4 regions of the Kocuria sp. UBA5001 genome follow, and region 4 is predicted to be linked to each of the others. Evidence: riboswitches for the same ligand, from Rfam matches in the RefSeq annotation. Region 4 holds a riboswitch; each other region holds the start of a gene.
The links. A riboswitch is a leader RNA that binds a small molecule or an ion and turns the genes downstream of it on or off. The one in region 4 is predicted to bind S-adenosylmethionine.

Region 1: it holds a riboswitch for S-adenosylmethionine, as region 4 does, so the genes downstream of both, B3G12_RS08820 (cobalamin-independent methionine synthase II family protein) here and B3G12_RS12360 (MFS transporter) in region 4, are expected to answer to the same signal.
Region 2: it holds a riboswitch for S-adenosylmethionine, as region 4 does, so the genes downstream of both, B3G12_RS00300 (MetQ/NlpA family ABC transporter substrate-binding protein) here and B3G12_RS12360 (MFS transporter) in region 4, are expected to answer to the same signal.
Region 3: it holds a riboswitch for S-adenosylmethionine, as region 4 does, so the genes downstream of both, B3G12_RS08945 (ABC transporter ATP-binding protein) here and B3G12_RS12360 (MFS transporter) in region 4, are expected to answer to the same signal.

What each region holds. Positions count from the first base shown of each region.
Region 1 covers NZ_DGYR01000013.1:198,849-203,149, reverse strand. The annotation lists gene B3G12_RS08835 (CoA transferase subunit B) at 1-222, opposite strand, end outside; gene B3G12_RS08830 (CoA transferase subunit A) at 219-1,019, opposite strand; gene B3G12_RS08825 (IclR family transcriptional regulator) at 1,190-2,023, shown strand; SAM riboswitch class I at 2,138-2,224, shown strand; gene B3G12_RS08820 (cobalamin-independent methionine synthase II family protein) at 2,239-3,450, shown strand; gene B3G12_RS08815 (MFS transporter) at 3,778-4,301, shown strand, end outside.
Region 2 covers NZ_DGYR01000001.1:58,934-63,234, forward strand. The annotation lists gene B3G12_RS00290 (methionine ABC transporter permease) at 121-777, opposite strand; gene B3G12_RS00295 (methionine ABC transporter ATP-binding protein) at 777-1,832, opposite strand; gene B3G12_RS00300 (MetQ/NlpA family ABC transporter substrate-binding protein) at 1,829-2,713, opposite strand; SAM riboswitch class IV at 2,808-2,922, opposite strand; gene dxr (1-deoxy-D-xylulose-5-phosphate reductoisomerase) at 2,974-4,233, opposite strand.
Region 3 covers NZ_DGYR01000013.1:229,953-234,253, forward strand. The annotation lists gene B3G12_RS08935 (ABC transporter permease) at 1-395, opposite strand, end outside; gene B3G12_RS08940 (aliphatic sulfonate ABC transporter substrate-binding protein) at 392-1,438, opposite strand; gene B3G12_RS08945 (ABC transporter ATP-binding protein) at 1,442-2,245, opposite strand; SAM riboswitch class I at 2,253-2,344, opposite strand; SAM riboswitch class IV at 2,485-2,599, shown strand; gene B3G12_RS08950 (LLM class flavin-dependent oxidoreductase) at 2,684-4,090, shown strand; gene B3G12_RS08955 (hypothetical protein) at 4,261-4,301, shown strand, end outside.
Region 4 covers NZ_DGYR01000021.1:246,334-250,634, reverse strand. The annotation lists partial or broken gene B3G12_RS12375 (DNA polymerase III subunit alpha) at 1-488, opposite strand, end outside; gene B3G12_RS12370 (hypothetical protein) at 571-981, opposite strand; gene B3G12_RS12365 (NAD(P)-dependent oxidoreductase) at 1,177-1,827, shown strand; SAM riboswitch class IV at 2,104-2,222, shown strand; gene B3G12_RS12360 (MFS transporter) at 2,268-3,782, shown strand; gene B3G12_RS12355 (NtaA/DmoA family FMN-dependent monooxygenase) at 3,890-4,301, shown strand, end outside.

The sequences.
Region 1 (4,301 bases), on a different contig from region 4:
GATGGTCTGCTTGCCGGCGTTGATGAGGTCCGGGTCCTCGTCCCCCTCGTACGGGAACGGGCCCATGCCCAGCACGCCGTTCTCGGACTGCAGCACCACGCTCACCCCGGGCGGCAGGTTGTTCGCCACCAGGGTGGGGATGCCGATGCCCAGGTTCACGTAGTCGCCGTCGGCCAGTTCCGACGCCGCGATGGCCGCCATCTCGTCGCGCGTCCAGCTCATGCCGCGTCCCCTTCCGTGCGGCGGCCCGCGGTGGGCCGTTCTTCCGCGCCGCTCTCCGGCGAGCGCCGGTCCTCTGCCGCGCGCACGACGTCGCCCTCGGGCCTCGGCCGCGTGGTGCGCTGCTCGATCTCCTTGGGCACCCCGGAGTACCGCACCACGTGCTGCACGTACACGCCGGGGGTCACGATGTGGTCCGGGTCCAGCTCGCCGGGAGCCAGCACCTCCTCGACCTCCGCGAACGTGACCTTCCCGGAGGCCGCGCACACCGGGTTGAAGTTGCGGGAGGTGCGCCGGTAGACCAGGTTGCCGTCCGTGTCCCCGCGCCAGGCGTGCACGAGCGCCACGTCCGCCACGATCCCGCGCTCCTGGACGTAGGTGCGCCCGTCGAACTCGGCGGTGGGCTTGCCCTCGGCCACGGGGGTGCCCACCCCGGTGGCCGTGTAGAACGCGGGGATCCCTGCCCCACCGGCGCGCAGCCGCTCCGCGAGGGTGCCCTGCGGAGTGAACTCCACCTCCAGCTCGCCCTCCAGGAACTGGCGCGCGAACTCCCTGTTCTCCCCCACGTAGGAGGCGAGCACCGTGGAGACCTGGCGGTTCTCGAGCAGCAGCCCGAGTCCCTTGCCGTCCACGCCCATGTTGTTGGAGACCACGGTGAGGTCTTTGACGCCGCTGTCCCGCACCGCCTCGATGAGGTCCCGCGGGATGCCGGAGAGACCGAACCCTCCCACCGCGAGGGTCATGCCGTCCCGCAGCGTCTCGGCCAGCAGGCCGGTGACGTCGTCCCTGAGTTTGGACATGGCCGCCCTTTCCGGATTGTTCCGTGTGATCTGCCTCTCACCCTAGGAAGGGTTCACATCCTGGTCAAAGAAATCCGTGGTGCGTCGCGGAACGAGCCACATTCTGGAAAACTGGCGGTTGATCGTCCACATCGTGGACAAGCGGGGCCTGGCGGGCAGAGGAGACGGCGATGGCGAGAGCGGCGGAGCAGCCGGGCGGCGCGGAACGGGCGCGGGCGACGACGTCGCGGGCCGCAGCGACGTCGGGCACCCAGGTGGTCGGACGGGTCGCCGCGGTGCTGCAGGCCGTGGCCGCCGCGGGAACCGCTGGCACCGCCGAGGTCGCCCGCAGCACGGGGCTCACCCGCCCCACCGCCCACCGCCTGCTCACCGCACTGGCCCACGAGGGACTGCTCGACCGGGACGACACCGGTCGCTGGGCGCTCGGCTTCGAGCTGACCATCCTGGGGGCGGTGACCGCTCAGCGCTACCCGGCGCAGGACCTCGCCACCCCGCACCTGCGGCGCCTCGCCGAGGCCACCGGCGAGTCCGCGTTCTTCTCCGCCCGCCGCGGGGACGAGGTGATCTGCCTCGAACGCGCCGAGGGCTCGTTCCCCGTCCGCTCGCACGTCCTGCACGAGGGCCTGCGACTGCCCCTGGGCGTCGCCTCCGCGGGGCTGGCCATCCTCGGCCACCTCCCGGACGAGCAGCTGGAGGGCGCGCTCGCCGCCACCCGCGAGCGCCGCAGTGAGCTCGGCCCCCAGCACGACGACGCCCACGTCCGCGGTCTCGTGGCCCAGGTCCGCGAGCACGGCTGGTCCCTGAACCCGGGGCGGATCGTGGAGGGCTCGTGGGGCATGGCCGCCGCGGTCTTCGACGCCTCCGGCCAGCCCCGCTACGCGCTGTCCCTCACGGGGATCGAGTCCCGCTTCCGCCCGCCGCGGCAGCAGCAGCTGGGCACCGCGCTGCTGGACCAGGCACACAGGCTCAGCACGGCACTGCGCACGGGCCGAGCGACGTCGTAGCCCGCCCCGCACGAGGCTCGCACACGGCCCGGGCGACGTCGTCGTCCGCCGAGAGTGCGCCACAGGCCCGCCATGATTCGCCCGCCCACCTCCGCGTGCTGTTGGATGGAGGGGCAACCATCCAGAGCGGCCGAGAGATCTGGCTCGTCGAAGCCGCAGCAACCGGATCACCCCCGGTGCTAATGCCAGAACCGATGGAAAGGACGCACCACCCCATGCCCCACAACACCGACCGCATCCAGACCACCCACGTGGGCTCGCTGCCCCGCACGCCCGAGCTGCTGGAGGCCAACAACCGTTTCCAGGCGGGCGAGATCGACCTCCCCCAGCTGGGCGAGGCGCTCGACGAGGGGGTCAAGGAGATCGTGCGCACCCAGCGCGAGATCGGCATCGACATCGTCAACGACGGCGAGTACGGCCACACCACGTCCGGCGCCGTGGACTACGGGGCCTGGTGGAACTACTCGTTCCACCGCCTGGGCGGGCTGACCCCCACGGACGAGGACCGCTGGAACGACGCGGAGAAGCACCGCTCCAGCCCGGGGCACATCGTGCTCACGAGCTTCCCCGACCGCCGCGACCGCGAGCGCTTCCGGGACGCCTACGAGGACCCCACGGCGGGCGTGCTGGCGCACCGCAACACGGTCTCGCAGCCCAAGATCACGGGCCCGCTGACCTACACGGGTCAGGAGGCGGTGGCCGGCGACATCCGCCGCGTGAAGGACGCGATGGCACTGAACGGGGCCACGCAGGGCTTCGTCGCCGCACTGTCCCCCGGCTCCTGCGCCCGCGTGAAGAACGAGTACTACGCCACGGACGAGGAACTGGTCTACGCCTGCGCGGACGTGATGCGCGAGGAGTACAAGGCCATCGTGGACGCCGGGCTGACCGTGCAGATCGACGACCCCTCGATCGCCGAGTCCTGGGACCAGATCAACCCGGAGCCCACGGTGGAGGACTACCTGGACTTCACCCGGCTGCGCGTGGAGGCCCTGAACCACGCCCTGCGCGACCTGCCGCAGGAGCAGATCCGCTTCCACCTTTGCTGGGGCTCGTGGCACGGCCCGCACACCACGGACCTGGAGCTGAAGTACCTCGTGGACCTCATGCTCACCATCAACGCGCAGGGCTACAGCTTCGAGGCGTCCAGTCCCCGCCACGGCCACGAGTGGAAGGTCTGGGAGGAGCACAAGCTGCCCGAGGGCAAGGTGGTCTACCCCGGCATGGTCTCCCACTCGACCAACGGCGTGGAGCACCCGGAGCTGGTGGCGCAGCGCATCGAGCAGTACGCCTCGGTGGTGGGCCGCGAGAACGTCATCGCCTCCACGGACTGCGGGCTGGGCGGGCGCTTGCACCCGCAGATCGCGCTCGCGAAGCTCGGGTCGCTCGTGGAGGGCGCGCGGATCGCCTCGCAGCGCCTCTTCTGAGCCCTTCCGCCTCTTCCAGCACCGACGACGACGCCGCGCGCGCCGTCACGCGGGCCCGACACCTCCACGGAGTGCCGGGCCCGCGGTGCATGGTGACCCCGCCCTGCCGGGACGTCGCGGGCGTGGCCGTGCCGGTGCGCGGAGGTGACGTGCCGCCAGGGAAGCCTCGCGACGACGCCGTAACATATACGATTTTATACACGACATGCGTGACCGGGCTCACACGCATGCGTACACTGCCGTTTCAAGACCAATCGGTCGGTTATTGCATTCAGGCCCCTGCCTCTGGCACCGCGGACGCCGGTCCGAAGATTCTGGAGATCCACCATGGCATCAACCACCACAGCGCCCGCGCAGGGCCACACCATGAGCCGCGAGGAGCGCAAGGTCCTCGCGGGCACGCTCGTGGGCACCACCATCGAGTGGTACGACTTCTTCATCTATGCCCAGGCCGCCGCGTTCATCCTGGCCGCGCACTTCTTCAACCCGCTCACCGCCGAGAACCCCCAGTTCGGTCAGATCATCTCGTGGGCGACCCTGGGCATCAGCTTCCTCTTCCGCCCGCTGGGCGCGATCGTGGCGGGGCACATCGGCGACCGCTTCGGGCGCAAGGTCACGCTCGTGATGACCCTGTTCGGCATGGGCGCGGCCACCACGCTGATCGGCCTGCTGCCCACGTACAGCCAGATCGGCATGGCGGCACCCATTCTGCTGATCCTGCTGCGCATCCTGCAGGGCTTCTCCGCCGGCGGTGAGTGGGGCGGCGCGGCCCTGATGTCCGTGGAGCACGCCCCCGTGAACAAGCGCGGACTCTTCGGCGCGTACCCGCAGATCGGCGTGCCGATCGGCAT
Region 2 (4,301 bases), on a different contig from region 4:
ACTTCCCCCATTGTGCCCCACTCGTCCGACACGCGGCAGCCGCGCGTGACCCGCCGAACACCACGACGCCCCGGCAGCGCACAGGCTGCCGGGGCGGCGTCGGGAACTCGCGGGGGCGCCTCAGCGGCGCATGATCCTGCGCGCGAGCCAGTTGCCGAAGAACTGCACCAGCTGGACCAGGATGATGATCACGATCACCGCGGCCCACGTCACCTGGTCGTTGAAGCGCTGGTAGCCCAGGCGCAGGGCGAAGTCACCCAGGCCGCCGGCGCCGATCGCGCCCGCCATCGCGGACATGTCCGTGATGCCGATGACCAGGAACGTGTAGCCCAGGACCAGCGGGCCCAGTGCCTCGGGCAGGATCACCGTGGTGATGATCTTCCAGCGCGAGACGCCCATGGAGCGGGCCGCCTCGATCACGCCGGGATCCACCGTCATGAGGTTCTGCTCCACGATCCGCGCCACCGCGAAGGTGGCCCCGATGGTCATGGCGAAGATCGCGGCGTTGGGGCCCAGCCGGGTCCCCACCACGCTCTCCGTGAGCTTGCCGAGGGCGGCCAGCAGGATGATGAACGGGATCGGGCGCACGAAGTTCACCAGGAGGTTCAGGACGGTGAAGACCGCCCCGTTCTCCATGATGCTTCCTCGCCGGGTCACGTAGAGCCCCATGCCCACGGCCAGGCCGATGAACCCGGCCAGCACGAGGGTCACGGTGACCATGTAGAGCGTGAGCCCCGTGGCGCTCAGCAGCTGCGGTGCCAGTGTGGACCACTCCATCACTCAGCCACCTCCTCAACCTTGGTGACCGCCCGGAGGGCATCGACGGTCCGTTCGACGGCGTCCGGCGGGCCCGTGAGGGACAGCGTGAGCGTCCCGAAGGACCTGGACTGCAGGATGGAGATCCCTCCGAAGGCGATGTTGAAGCGCACGTCCGTGCGTGCTGCGTCCGAGAGCACCTCGCCGATCCGGTTCTGGTCGCGCACATCCACCATGACCAGCCGTCCCGGGTGCTCGCGGCGCAGCTTCTCGACCTCCGCGGCGTTGGGCACCGTGTGCATCACGGAGCCCACGAACTTGCGGGTGGTCTCGGCCTGCGGGTGCGCGAAGACGTCTGCGGTGGTCCCCACCTCGACCACGCGACCGCTGTCCATCACGGCCACGCGGTCTGCGATGGCACGCACCACGTCCATCTCGTGGGTGATGAGCACCACGGTGATCCCCAGTTCGCGGTTCACCCGGCGCAGCAGCGCGAGAACCTCCTGCGTGGTCTCGGGGTCCAGCGCGGAGGTGGACTCGTCCGCGAGCAGCAGCTCGGGGTTGGACGCGAGCGCCCGGGCAATGCCCACGCGCTGCTTCTGCCCGCCCGAGAGCTGCTCCGGGTAGTTGCGGGCCCGCTCGGTGAGCCCCACGAACTCGAGCAGCTCCGTGACACGTGCCCGGCGCTCCTCGGGCTTCCACCCCGCCCGGCGCAGCGGGTACTCGATGTTCCCGGCCACGGTGCGCGAGGTGAACAGGTTGAACTGCTGGAAGATCATCCCGATGTTGTGGCGCACGGAGGCGAGCTGGGTCTCCGACCGGCCGCTGACCTGCTGGCCACCGACCTCCAGGGTGCCGGACGTGGTGGTCTCCAAACCGTTGATCAGCCGCACCAGGGTGGACTTTCCCGCGCCCGAGTAGCCGATCACGGCGAAGATCTCCCCGCGCTTGACGTCCAGGGTCACACCGTCCACGGCGGTGACCTCACGGGGGCGTCGCTTGGGCCCGGTGGTGAAGACCTTGCTGACGTCGCGGAAGCTGACCAGGGTGTCCCCGGCGGCGGGGGCTGCACTCACTTGGTCTGGTCCTTCAGGTCCTGGGAGTAGCGCGTGAGGAGGTCCTTGAGCTCCTGCTGGTCCACCTTGGTGGGGACCGCGGTGCCCTTGGTCTCCTTCTTCTCGGCCTCCTGGACCTTGTCGTCGTAGTAGAACCCGGCGACCTTCTTCAGGGTCTCGTCGTCCGCGTTGGCCTCGGTGGACGCGAAGATGTTGTCGTACACCTTGGCGCTGTCCGCCGTGGGGTCGTCCTGGGCCAGCGCGGACTTGGGCTCGAGATTGGCACGGTCGAGGAAGTCGTTGTTCACCACGGAGGCGGCCACGGAGTCCATCGAGAGCACGGTCTGCTCCGCAGAGACCGGGCGCACCTTGATCTTGGACTTGTCCGTATCCACGTCCTGCTCGGTGGGGGCGATCGTGTCCTTCGTGAAGCTCACCAGACCCTGCTGCTTGAGCAGGTTCAGCGAGCGGGAGAGGTTGATCGAGTCGTTGGGAACCGCGATCTCGTCCCCCTGCTTGAAGTCGTCAACGGACTTCAGCGTCTTGGAGTACAGCCCCAGCGGGAAGATGGAGGTGGAGCCCACCGGGGTGATGGTGTCCCCGGAGTTGTTGTTGTAGTCCGCGAGGTACGCGATGTGCTGGAACCAGTTCATGTCGATGTCGCCGCTCTTCAGCGCGGGGTTCGGCTGGCTGTAGTCGCTGAAGTCCACGAACTCCACGGTGACGTCGTTCTCGGCGGCCACTTCCTTGAGGGCGTCCTGCACCGGCGTGGCCCCCACGATGCCGATGGTGATCTTGCCGTCCGCGGCCGGGTCCGTGTTGTCGGACCCGCCACCGCACGCGGTCAGGGTGAGGCCCAGGGTGGTGGCCAGAACGAGGGGAATCAGACGCTTGGTTCGCATGATCGTGCCTTTCCAGGGTCGGGAGTGGTTGCGCCGCGCAAACGGTCCCGCACTGGACGGAGGGTGCAGATCAGGCATGTGCCATTTCAGAGAAAAACCGCACTTGCCGTGATCGCATCGAATCGCGGCCGGATGGTCATCTGGGGCACCCCGCTACGGGAGAGGGTTGCCGTCCGGCCAGCCAGAGCTACGCGCCGGATCTCGTCATCCGCACAGAATCGTAGCACGCGACGTGTGACGAACCGTGACGCCCCGGGACCTCAACGGCGCCCCGCAATGCGCTCGTCCGCGACACGGCGGGCCCACTGCTCGGCGGCCAGGACGTCCTCGAGACCCGGCTGCGCGACGACGTCGTGCTCCCCCAGCACCCACTCGACCACGTCCACGATCTCCGTGAAACCCAGCTGCGAGCGGTGGAAGGCGTGGACGGCCTGCTCGTTGGCCGCGTTGAACACCGCCGGTGCCGTGCCGCCGGTGGTTCCCGCGCTCTTCATGAGCTCCACGGCGGGGAACGCCACCGGGTCCAGCGGCTCGAAGGTCCACTCGGCCGCCCGCGTCCAGTCGCACGCGGCGGCCGCGCCCGGCACACGGTGGGGCCAGCCGAGGCCGAGCGCGATGGGAAGGCGCATGTCCGGCGGCGAGACCTGCGCGAGGGTGGAGCCGTCCACGAACTGGACCATGGAGTGCACCACGGACTGCGGGTGGACGGTGACGTCGATCCGCTCCAGCGGCACGTCAAAGAGCAGGCTCGCCTCCAGCACCTCCAGGGCCTTGTTCACCATGGTCGCGGAGTTGGTGGTCACCATCACGCCCATGTCCCACGTGGGGTGGCGCAGCGCCTGCTCGGGGGTCACCTCCGCCAGCTGCGCGCGCGTCATCCCGCGGAACGGACCGCCGGAGGCCGTCAGCACCAGGCGGTCCACCTCCGCGGCCGTGCCGGAGCGCAGCGCCTGGGCGATCGCGGAGTGTTCCGAGTCCACCGGGATCAGGGCGTCCTCGAGTCCTGTGGCCGCGGCTGCGCGTTTCACGAGCGGGCCGCCGGCGATCAGCGACTCCTTGTTGGCCAGCGCCACCCGCCGACCCGCCCCGAGGGCGGCGAGCGTGGGAGCGAGTCCGATGCTGCCGGTGATCCCGTTGAGCACGAGGTCCGCGCCCTCCCACGCCGCGATCCGCTCCGCGGCGTCCGAGCCGTGCAGGATCTCGGGCACGGGCGACGACGACGCGCGGGCGGCGGCCGTGAGCGCCTCGCGCAGGCGGGCGGCGTCGTCCGCGGAACCGCTCGTACCCACGGCCCGCACCCGGAAGGCGACGGCCTGGCGGGCCAGCAGATCCAGGTTGGACCTGCCTGCAGCGAGGGCGACGACTTCGAACGGCGAGTGACCTACACCCTCCCCCGGCCTGCGCAGCCCGGCGGCCTCCGCGACGACGTCCAGGGCCTGCGTGCCGATGGAGCCCGTGGACCCCAGGATCACCAGGCGGCGGGGGGCATCCCTGGTGGCGGCGTCGAGGTCGGGGGTCATGGCGCGGGTCTCAGTCATGCCCCCAGTATCCCGCGTGCTCGGCCCCTGGCACGCACGCGGACCCGCCC
Region 3 (4,301 bases), on a different contig from region 4:
AGGGCGCCGACGGCGAGGCCCAGGGCGCTGCCGAGCATGAATCCTACGACCACGCGCTGGGTGGAGATCCCCACGTGCACCCACAGGTCACCGCTGCGCAGCAGCTCCCACCCGGCGCCGAGGACGGCCGAGGGCTGCGGGAGCTGCACAGGGGAGTAGAAGCCGTTCGTGGACAGGAGGTGCCACACGAGCAGCAGCAGGACGGGCAGCACCAGTCCGAGCAGGGCGACCGTGAGCCGGGTGCGCGGCACGGAACCTGCCCGTCGACGTCGTGGGGGCAGCGGACCGGAGCCTTCGTGCTCGGCGGCGGGCACCGTGCTCGCGTTCGCGCCGCCGAGGGGTTCGCCGGTCACCTCGTCCAGGGTCGTGCTTCCGGAGGTGGAGTGCGTGCTCATGGGGCGTTCCCTTCGATGGCCCGGGCCGCGGCGTCGGCGTCCGCGCTCTGTGCGTAGTGCTGCTCGACAATCCCCGCGAGGGCGTCGTCCACATCCTGCTGCGAGGGCACGTCCCCCGAGTCGACGAGGATCGGGCCCACCTCCCGCAGCACGGCGAGCTGCTTCTCGCCGGGGACGGGGTCGATGTCCAGGTGGGTGCGGTGCCACACACGGGTGGCGGTGTCGAGGTCGATCTTCGCCGCTTCCGCGAGGACCTCGATCCCCTCGTCACGGTGCCGCGCCGCCCAGGAGCGGGCATAGGCGTAGGTGTTCACCACGTCCTGGGCGCCGGTGGGGTTCAGCCGCAGGAAGACCTCGCGGACGTTGAGGAAGCCGTAGGTGTTGTACTCGAGTTTGCGGTGGAACAGCACGTCGCCGTTCTGCTCGGACGCCGCCATGATCGGGTCCAGCCCGGACCAGGCGTCCACCCGGCCGGAGTCCAGGGCCGTGCGCCCGTCCGCGTGCTGGAGGTTCGTCACGGTGACGTCCTCCGCGCTCATCCCCGCAGCCTTCAGGGACTGCAGCAGGAAGAAGTAGGGGTCCGTCCCCTTGGTGACGGCCACGCTCTTGCCTGCGAGGTCAGCGATGGCGCGCACGGGCGAGGCCGCCGTGCGCACCAGGGCAGACCACTCGGGCTGGGAGAAGAGGCTGATGGTCTTGATCGGGGAGCCGTTGGCCCGTGCCAGCAGCGCGGCCGAGCCGGCGGTGGAGCCGACATCGACCACGCCCGCGCGCAGGGACTCGTTCGCCTTGTTCGACCCGGCCGAGTAGACCCAGGTGACGCTCTGGCCGTGCTCGGCGGCAACCTTCTCGAGCCACCCCTTGGACTTGATGATCAGTGACAGCGGGTTGTACGTGGCGTAGTCCAGGTAGATCTCGTCCGCGGAGCCGCCGGCCACGCCGCGTCCGGGGCCCTCCCCGGCCATGACGCAGCCGCTCAACGGCAGCGCCAGGGGGGAGAGGGCGGCGGCACGCAGCACGCCCCGGCGTGAGACGACGGGCACCCCTCAGCGCTCCACACCGAGCAGGCGCAGCAGGTGGGTGCGCATGGCGGTGAGGCGGGTGTCGTCCCGGGAGCGCGGGCGGGCCTGATCCGGGGCGAGCACCTCCGCCACCGTGGCCGGGCTCGTGGGGGTCTCTCGGGTCAGGACGACCACGCGGTCGGAGAGGACGAGCGCCTCCTCGACGTCGTGCGTGACCATCAGGACCGTTGTCGGATCCGCCCGGTGCACCTGCAGCAGGAGGTCCTGCATGCGGATCCGGGTGAGGGCGTCCAGCGCGCCGAAGGGTTCGTCCAGCAGCAGCACCCGGGGGTTGCGGGCCAGCGCACGGGCCAGCGACGCGCGCTGCGCCATGCCGCCCGAGACCTCTCCGGGGCGGTGGCCCGCGTGGTGGGTCAGCCCCACGAGATCCAGCAGCTCGGCCACCCGGCGTCGGCCAGTGCCGCTCGGGGTTCTCGCGGGCAGGCCGAGTTCCACGTTCTTCGTGATCGTGCGCCAGGGCAGCAGCCGCGGCTCCTGAAAGCCGACGGCGCAGCGCGGGTCGATCCCGGAGACGACGTCGTCGTCGATCCGTACCGCGCCGGACGTGGGGGCGCTGAGGCCGCCCACCGCGCGCAGCAGCGTCGACTTCCCGCAGCCCGAGGGGCCCAGGACGGTGACGATCTCTCCCGGCTCGACCCGGAAGGAGACGTCCGTCAGGACGGGCTGCTCGTACCGACCGTCGCGGGAGGGGAAGGACTTGCCCAGGTTCTCGAACGAGACCGCCGCGGCGTCGAGGGCGGTGTCCGGGCGTGTGAGGACATGACGCAACTCATCAACTCCATCGTTCCTGGCATTAGCACCTTGCCCGCGTGGGGCCGGTTGCTGCGACGTCGACGAGCCAGGTCTCTCAGCCGCTCCGGATGGGAACGCCCTCATTCAACGGTTGCCCGGAGCGGTGATGCAAGTCGGTGTGAGACAGCCCACGGGGATCGGTGGTGCGCGGGGTCACGCGGCGTCACGTGGAGCTTCGCCTGCTGAGGGAGCGTGGTTAGACTCTGGATCGAGACGATCACGAGTTCCGACGTTCAGCCCTGGCTTGTCGGACGGCAACCCTCTCCCGTAGCGGGGTGCCCCAGGTGAGGATCGGGCCGCATGGCACACCGCATGCGGCAAGTACGGCGCCGCACACGCGCGCGCTGGACCCGCAGATGGCCGCCGCGGGCGGTGCACGGGGTGCGGGTTGCGTCAACTTCAAGGAACCGGCACATGAGCAAGCGGATCTCCGTCAACGCATTTGACATGACCTGTGTGGACCACCAGAGCTTTGGCCTGTGGCGGCACCCGCGGTCCCGGGCCACCGAGTACAACACGCTCGAGTACTGGACGAATCTGGCCCGGCTGCTGGAGAAGGGGAAGTTCGACGCACTCTTCCTGGCGGACGTCGTCGGGATCTACGACATCTACCGCAACTCCGCGGCACCGGCCGTGCGGGACGGCGCGCAGGTCCCGGTCAACGACCCGTTCATGCAGGTCTCGGCCATGGCCGCCGTGACGGAGCACCTGGGCTTCGGCGTCACGAGCGCAGTGACCTACGAGCAGCCCTACACCCTCGCCCGGAAGTTCGCCACGCTGGACCACCTCACGCGCGGGCGCGTGGGCTTCAACGTGGTCACCTCCTACCTGCCCTCCGCCGCTGAGAACCAGGGGCTGCCGCGCCAGATCGAGCACGACCAGCGCTACGAGATCGCGGAGGAGTTCCTGGACGTGTGCTACAAGCTCTGGGAGGGCTCGTGGGAGGACGACGCCGTGGTGAAGGACCGCGAATCCGGGGTCTACGCGGACCCCACCAAGGTGCACCCCATCCGGCACGCCGGCGAGCACTTCACGGTTCCCGGGGCCGGGCTGACCGAGCCGTCCCCGCAGCGCACGCCGCTGATCTTCCAGGCGGGTGCATCCTCGCGCGGGCAGGCGTTCGCCGGGCGGCACGCGGAGGCGGTGTTCATCGGCGGCACCCGCCCGGACCTCACCCGGTACATGACGGACAAGATCCGCGAGCAGGCGCAGGCCCAGGGCCGGGACCCGGAGGACGTGAAGATCTACGCGATGCTCTCCGTGGTGGTCGCGGACACGGATGAGGAGGCCGCGGAGAAGTACCGTGACTACCTGCAGTACGTGGACCTGGAGGCGTCCCAGGCGATCATCGGCGGCTGGTCCGGCGTGGACCTCTCCCAGTTCCCGGAGGACGAGGCCCTGAACTACATCAAGACCGACTCCATCCAGTCCTTCCTCACCCCGTTCACCCTCCAGGCGAAGGACAAGCGGTGGACGCGCGAGGAGATCGCCAAGCACTGCGCCCTGGGCGGGATGGGCGCCGTGATCGTGGGCTCTCCGTCCACCGTGGCGGACGAGCTGGAGCGCTGGGTGGACGAGGGCGGCCTGGACGGCATCAACCTGGCCTACCACGTGAGCCCGGGCTCCTTCGAGGACTTCGTGGAGTACGTGGTCCCCGAACTGCAGGCCCGCGGCCGCTACCGCACCGAGTACGAGGGCTCCACCCTGCGCGAGTCCCTCTACGGAGCCGGCCAGGACCGCGTGAAGGACACTCACCCCGCCGCGGCCTACCGGGGCGCGTTCGCGGACGCGTGCTCCGTGGCCACGGCCAGTTCCCGCTGAGCGGCGGCCCGGGACGCAGGGAGGACGACGCCGCACGGCCGGGTTGCCGGGGCACCCCACTCGGGTGGGACAACGGCCCGTTTCCCGCCCGGGGTCCGCGCCGCCGGGGCCCTGTTCCGGACGGCACTAGTTCCGGACGGTGCCGCAGCGGGCGGTGCAGGGTGGCGGGCGTGCGCGCGGACCGGGCAGAGCGGATGCCGGAGGGCGGCGT
Region 4 (4,301 bases):
TCCGAGTCCGGGCCCACCAGGACCACGAGGCCGGGCTTCCCGTGCGCCGCGGCCCGGTGGACGTGGCGGGCCAGCTGCGCGGTGGTGAGACCGATCGGGTGGCCCTGGTGCCGGTCGTGGGCGCGGTGCGCGGCGGAGACCACGCGGCACAGGGCGGCGTAGCCGGCCCCGGCGTTGTTTCCCGTGGCCAGCACCACCACGCGCCCGAGCACCCGGGGCGGCAGCGGGCGACGTCGCTGCCCGCCGCGGGTGCCCGCCACGCCCGCACGGCCCGCGCCGAGCAACGCGAGGTCCACCCCCAGCACGGGAGAGAGGCCGTGCTCCCGGCACGCCAGGACGTGCTTGACCGCGCCGTAGAGACCGTCCCGGTCCGTGCACGCGAGGATCTCCGCCCGCTGCTCCGCTGCGGTGGCCGCCAGCTCCTCCGGGCGCGCCACACCGTAGTGGGCGCTGAAGGCGGAGGCCACGTGGAGATGAGGGAAGTGCATGGACGTATTCGAATCTTTATTCGAATACTTGTCAAGTGCTGCGGGTCCTGGTGCAGCACCTCCGGGCCGCTCCACCGGCCGCTCACCCAAGGGTCACCCCGAGCAGCTGCCACTGGTCCGAGACCTGGTTGCGCACGAGCCGGAAGGTGCAGGGCACGGCCGCCCCGCCCCGCAGCGCCTGAACCTGCCACAGCTCCCGGTCCACCATGCTGATGCGGGACTCACGGGGCACGCGATCCTCGGATTCCCACCATTTCCGCCGTTCGTACCACCGCACGGGCGGCTCCACCACGTGGTGCACGCCCCCCCGGTGGACCACCTCCCGGGGCACACCGGCACCGTTGCAGCGCACGACCACCTCGGCCGCAGTGCCCTCGGGGATGAGCTCACGCCCCTGCCTGCTGGGCGCCGCCCTGACCCCCGCGCCGATCACCGGCACCGAGTCCCACGGATCCTCCCAGGACCCAACCTCCATGCTCTCCACCACAGTCATGGCGTTCCGTCCTCCCCGGATATTCGAAACTTTATTCGACTCCTAAGACGGTGCCAAGGCCGTCCGACACGCATAAGCGACTCGACGCGCTCCAACCCACCGCACCCTCCACCCGGAATACCCCGCCTGCCCGCGAAGTTCTCCTGTGAACCGGCACCGCCCCTGGTGTCCGGAGCACGGAGAAGGAGCAAGTAAATGACACGCATCGCAGTCCTGGGCGGCACGGGATACGCCGGGAGCAACATCGCAGCGGCGGGTGTCCGGCGCGGGCACCAGGTCACCGCCTGGAGCAGGAACGCCCCCGAGCACCCGGTGGCGGGCGTCGAGTACCGCACGGGCGACGTCGCCGACCCCACCGTGGTGGCCGCAGCCCTGGAGGGCACGGACGTGGTGCTCACCGCCCTGTCCCCGCGCGGCACGCTGGCCGGAGAGGGCGTGATGCGCGCCGTCGAGAAGGGCATTGCGGAGCAGGCCATGGCCCGGGGCATCCGCTTCGGAATGGTCGGCGGGGCTGGCTCCCTGCGGGTCAGCGAGGGCGGCCCGAAGGTCTACGACGCCCCGGACTTCAACCCTGAGTGGCGCCGGGACTCCGTGGAGGTCGAGACCGTGATGACAGACCTGGCCGAGACCCCCGAGTCCTTCGACTGGTTCGTGATCTCCCCCGCCGGAGAGTTCGGCGCGTGGAACCCCGGCGAGCACACCGGTTCCTACCGCACGAGCAGCGAGGTGCTGCTCACCGACGAGTCGGGGCGTTCGGTGATCTCCGGGGCGGACTTCGGGGAGGCGTTCCTCGACGAGGTGGAGCGCCCGGCGCACCACCGCGAGCGCTTCGGGGTGGCCTACTGAGCGGTTGACGACTGCGCGCGGCCCGTAGCCGGCGCGGGGGGGTGAGTGGTGGGTGGAGCGCCGGAGGGCCGCGTAGCGAGGCAACCCGGCTTCTCCAGCACCCGGCCGCACACCGTTCCCACCTCTCCTGCGTCCTCGGTGCCCCCGGGGCCCAGTGCCCCAGACCCTTGCAGCCCTGCTGCACCCACCGTGCCCCGATCCGTGCCACACGGCGTCATGTGCGGCGGGTTCCGGGTTGTCCGCCCCGCGGCGGGTGTGGTTGTGTGGTGGTACAGGAATCACGAGTTCCGGCCCAACAGCCCTGGCTGGCCGGACGGCAACCCTCTGACGCTGTCGTGGGGTGCCCCAGGTGATGATTCGGCCCGTGACCACACCGGTGCGGGCAAGGACGGCGTCCGGTTCCCCTGCGCTTCGTGACGCCCCGGTCTGAAGGACTGTTCATGGGCCACGCCGCACCCGGCCGCACCGACGAGACTCTTCTGCCCCGCCCCGCGGGCACCGTTACAACAAGTGGCGGGCACGACGACGCCGCGCGCACCGCCGCTGCCAAGGCGCAGCTCCCCGGTGCCACCCCCAGCACACCTCACGGCACCGCCCCAGGCCTGTCTCCCGCTGCTGCTTCTAGCGGCCTGCGGGCCGCGGGCGCAGCGGTGCGCTCGAAGAAGCGGGTGCTGGCGGCGTCGTTCGTGGGCACGACCATCGAGTGGTACGACTTCTACCTCTACGGGGCGGCGGCCGCCCTGGTGTTCAACCACTACTTCTTCCCGCAGGGCTCGGGCGTGGGAGCGGTGATCGCCTCGTTCGCGACCTTCGCGATCGCGTTCTTCTTCCGTCCCCTGGGCGGGATCATCGCGGGCCATCTGGGGGACCGGATCGGGCGCAAGGCGCTGCTCGTGGCGTCCTTGCTGACCATGGGGCTGGCGACCACGGCGATCGGTCTGCTGCCCGGTTTTGGGCGGATCGGCTGGGCCGCGGTGGTGCTGCTGGTGGCCTGCCGGATCCTGCAGGGGCTCTCCGCGGGGATGGAGTGGGGTGGTTCGGCCGTGCTGTCGGTGGAGCACGCCCCCTCCGGGCTGCGGGGGCTGTTCGGCTCGTTCACGCAGGTCGGCTCGGCGGCGGGGATGCTGCTGTCCACCGCGTTCTTCGCCGTGGTGCAGGCCGTGACCACGCCGGAGCAGTTCCAGGCGTGGGGCTGGCGCGTGCCGTTCGTGTTCTCGGCGGTGCTCGTGGTGATCGGGCTGGTCATCCGCGCCGGTGTCACGGATGCCGAGGAGTTCCGCGAGGTCAGGGCGGAGGAGAAGCGCGCCGTCTCCCCCGTGCGCGAGGTACTGCGCGAATACCCGCGCGGTGTGCTCGTGTGCGTGGGGCAGCGCATGGTCCAGCCGGCGATCTTCTCGGTCCTCACCGTCTACACGCTCACCTACGTGACCCAGCACCGCGGTCAGAGCCAGTGGGTCATGGTCTCCATCCTGATCGCGGCGGCCGTGGGGATCGTGGGCGGACCCTTGTGGGGATGGCTCTCGGACCGTGTGGGCCGCCGCCGGATCTCCGGGATCGCGGCCGCACTGGTCGGCGTGTTCGTGTGGCCCTACTTCCTCTTCCTGGACCACGGCCCACTGGCCCTGCTGCCGTTCGTGTACCTCGTGGGCCTGGCCGTGCTGCACGACAGCATCTACGGCCCCCAGGCGGCACTGTTCGCCGAGCAGTTCCCCGTGCACCTGCGCTACTCAGGGGTCTCCCTGGGCTACCAGGTGGGCACGATCCTCTCGGGCGGGCTGACCCCCATGATCGCCGCGTGGCTCGTGGCGCGCGGTGGGGGAACGCCGTGGCTGCTGTGCGGCTACCTCAGCGTCCTCGCCGTGGTCTCCGTGGTCACCGCCCGCATGGCGCGGGACTCCGTGGCCGACGGCGCCCGGGCAGTCCCCGTGCCCGTCCGCGCCCCGGTCCCCTCCTGAGCGCCCGGTCCGACGACGTCGCCCGCCTGCCCGAGCGCCGCTCCGCCCGGCTCGGACCGCCGCTTCCCGACCGTCCGCACCATCACCCGTCCCCGTGAAAGGCCCCCATGCCCCGTCCGCTGCTGTTCAACGCGTTCGAGATGCCCGTGCCCGTCCACCAGTCCCCCGGGCTGTGGCGCCACCCCGAGGACGAGTCCCGCAACTACGTCTCACCGACCCACTGGGAGCGGGAGGCGAGGACGATCGAGGCAGCGGGGTTCCACGGCATCTTCCTCGCGGACGTCCTCGGGCTCTACGATGTCTACGGCGGCACCCCGGACGCCGCCCTGCGCGGCGGGGTGCAGGTCCCCCAGCTGGATCCCCTGCTGCTCGCGCCCCTGCTCGCACGGGCCACGGAGCACCTCGCCGTGGGAGTGACCGCCTCGGTGACCTACGCGGCGCCCTACGACCTCGCCCGGCGCTTCGCCACCCTTGACGCCCTCACGGACGGACGCATCGCGTGGAACGTGGTGACCTCCT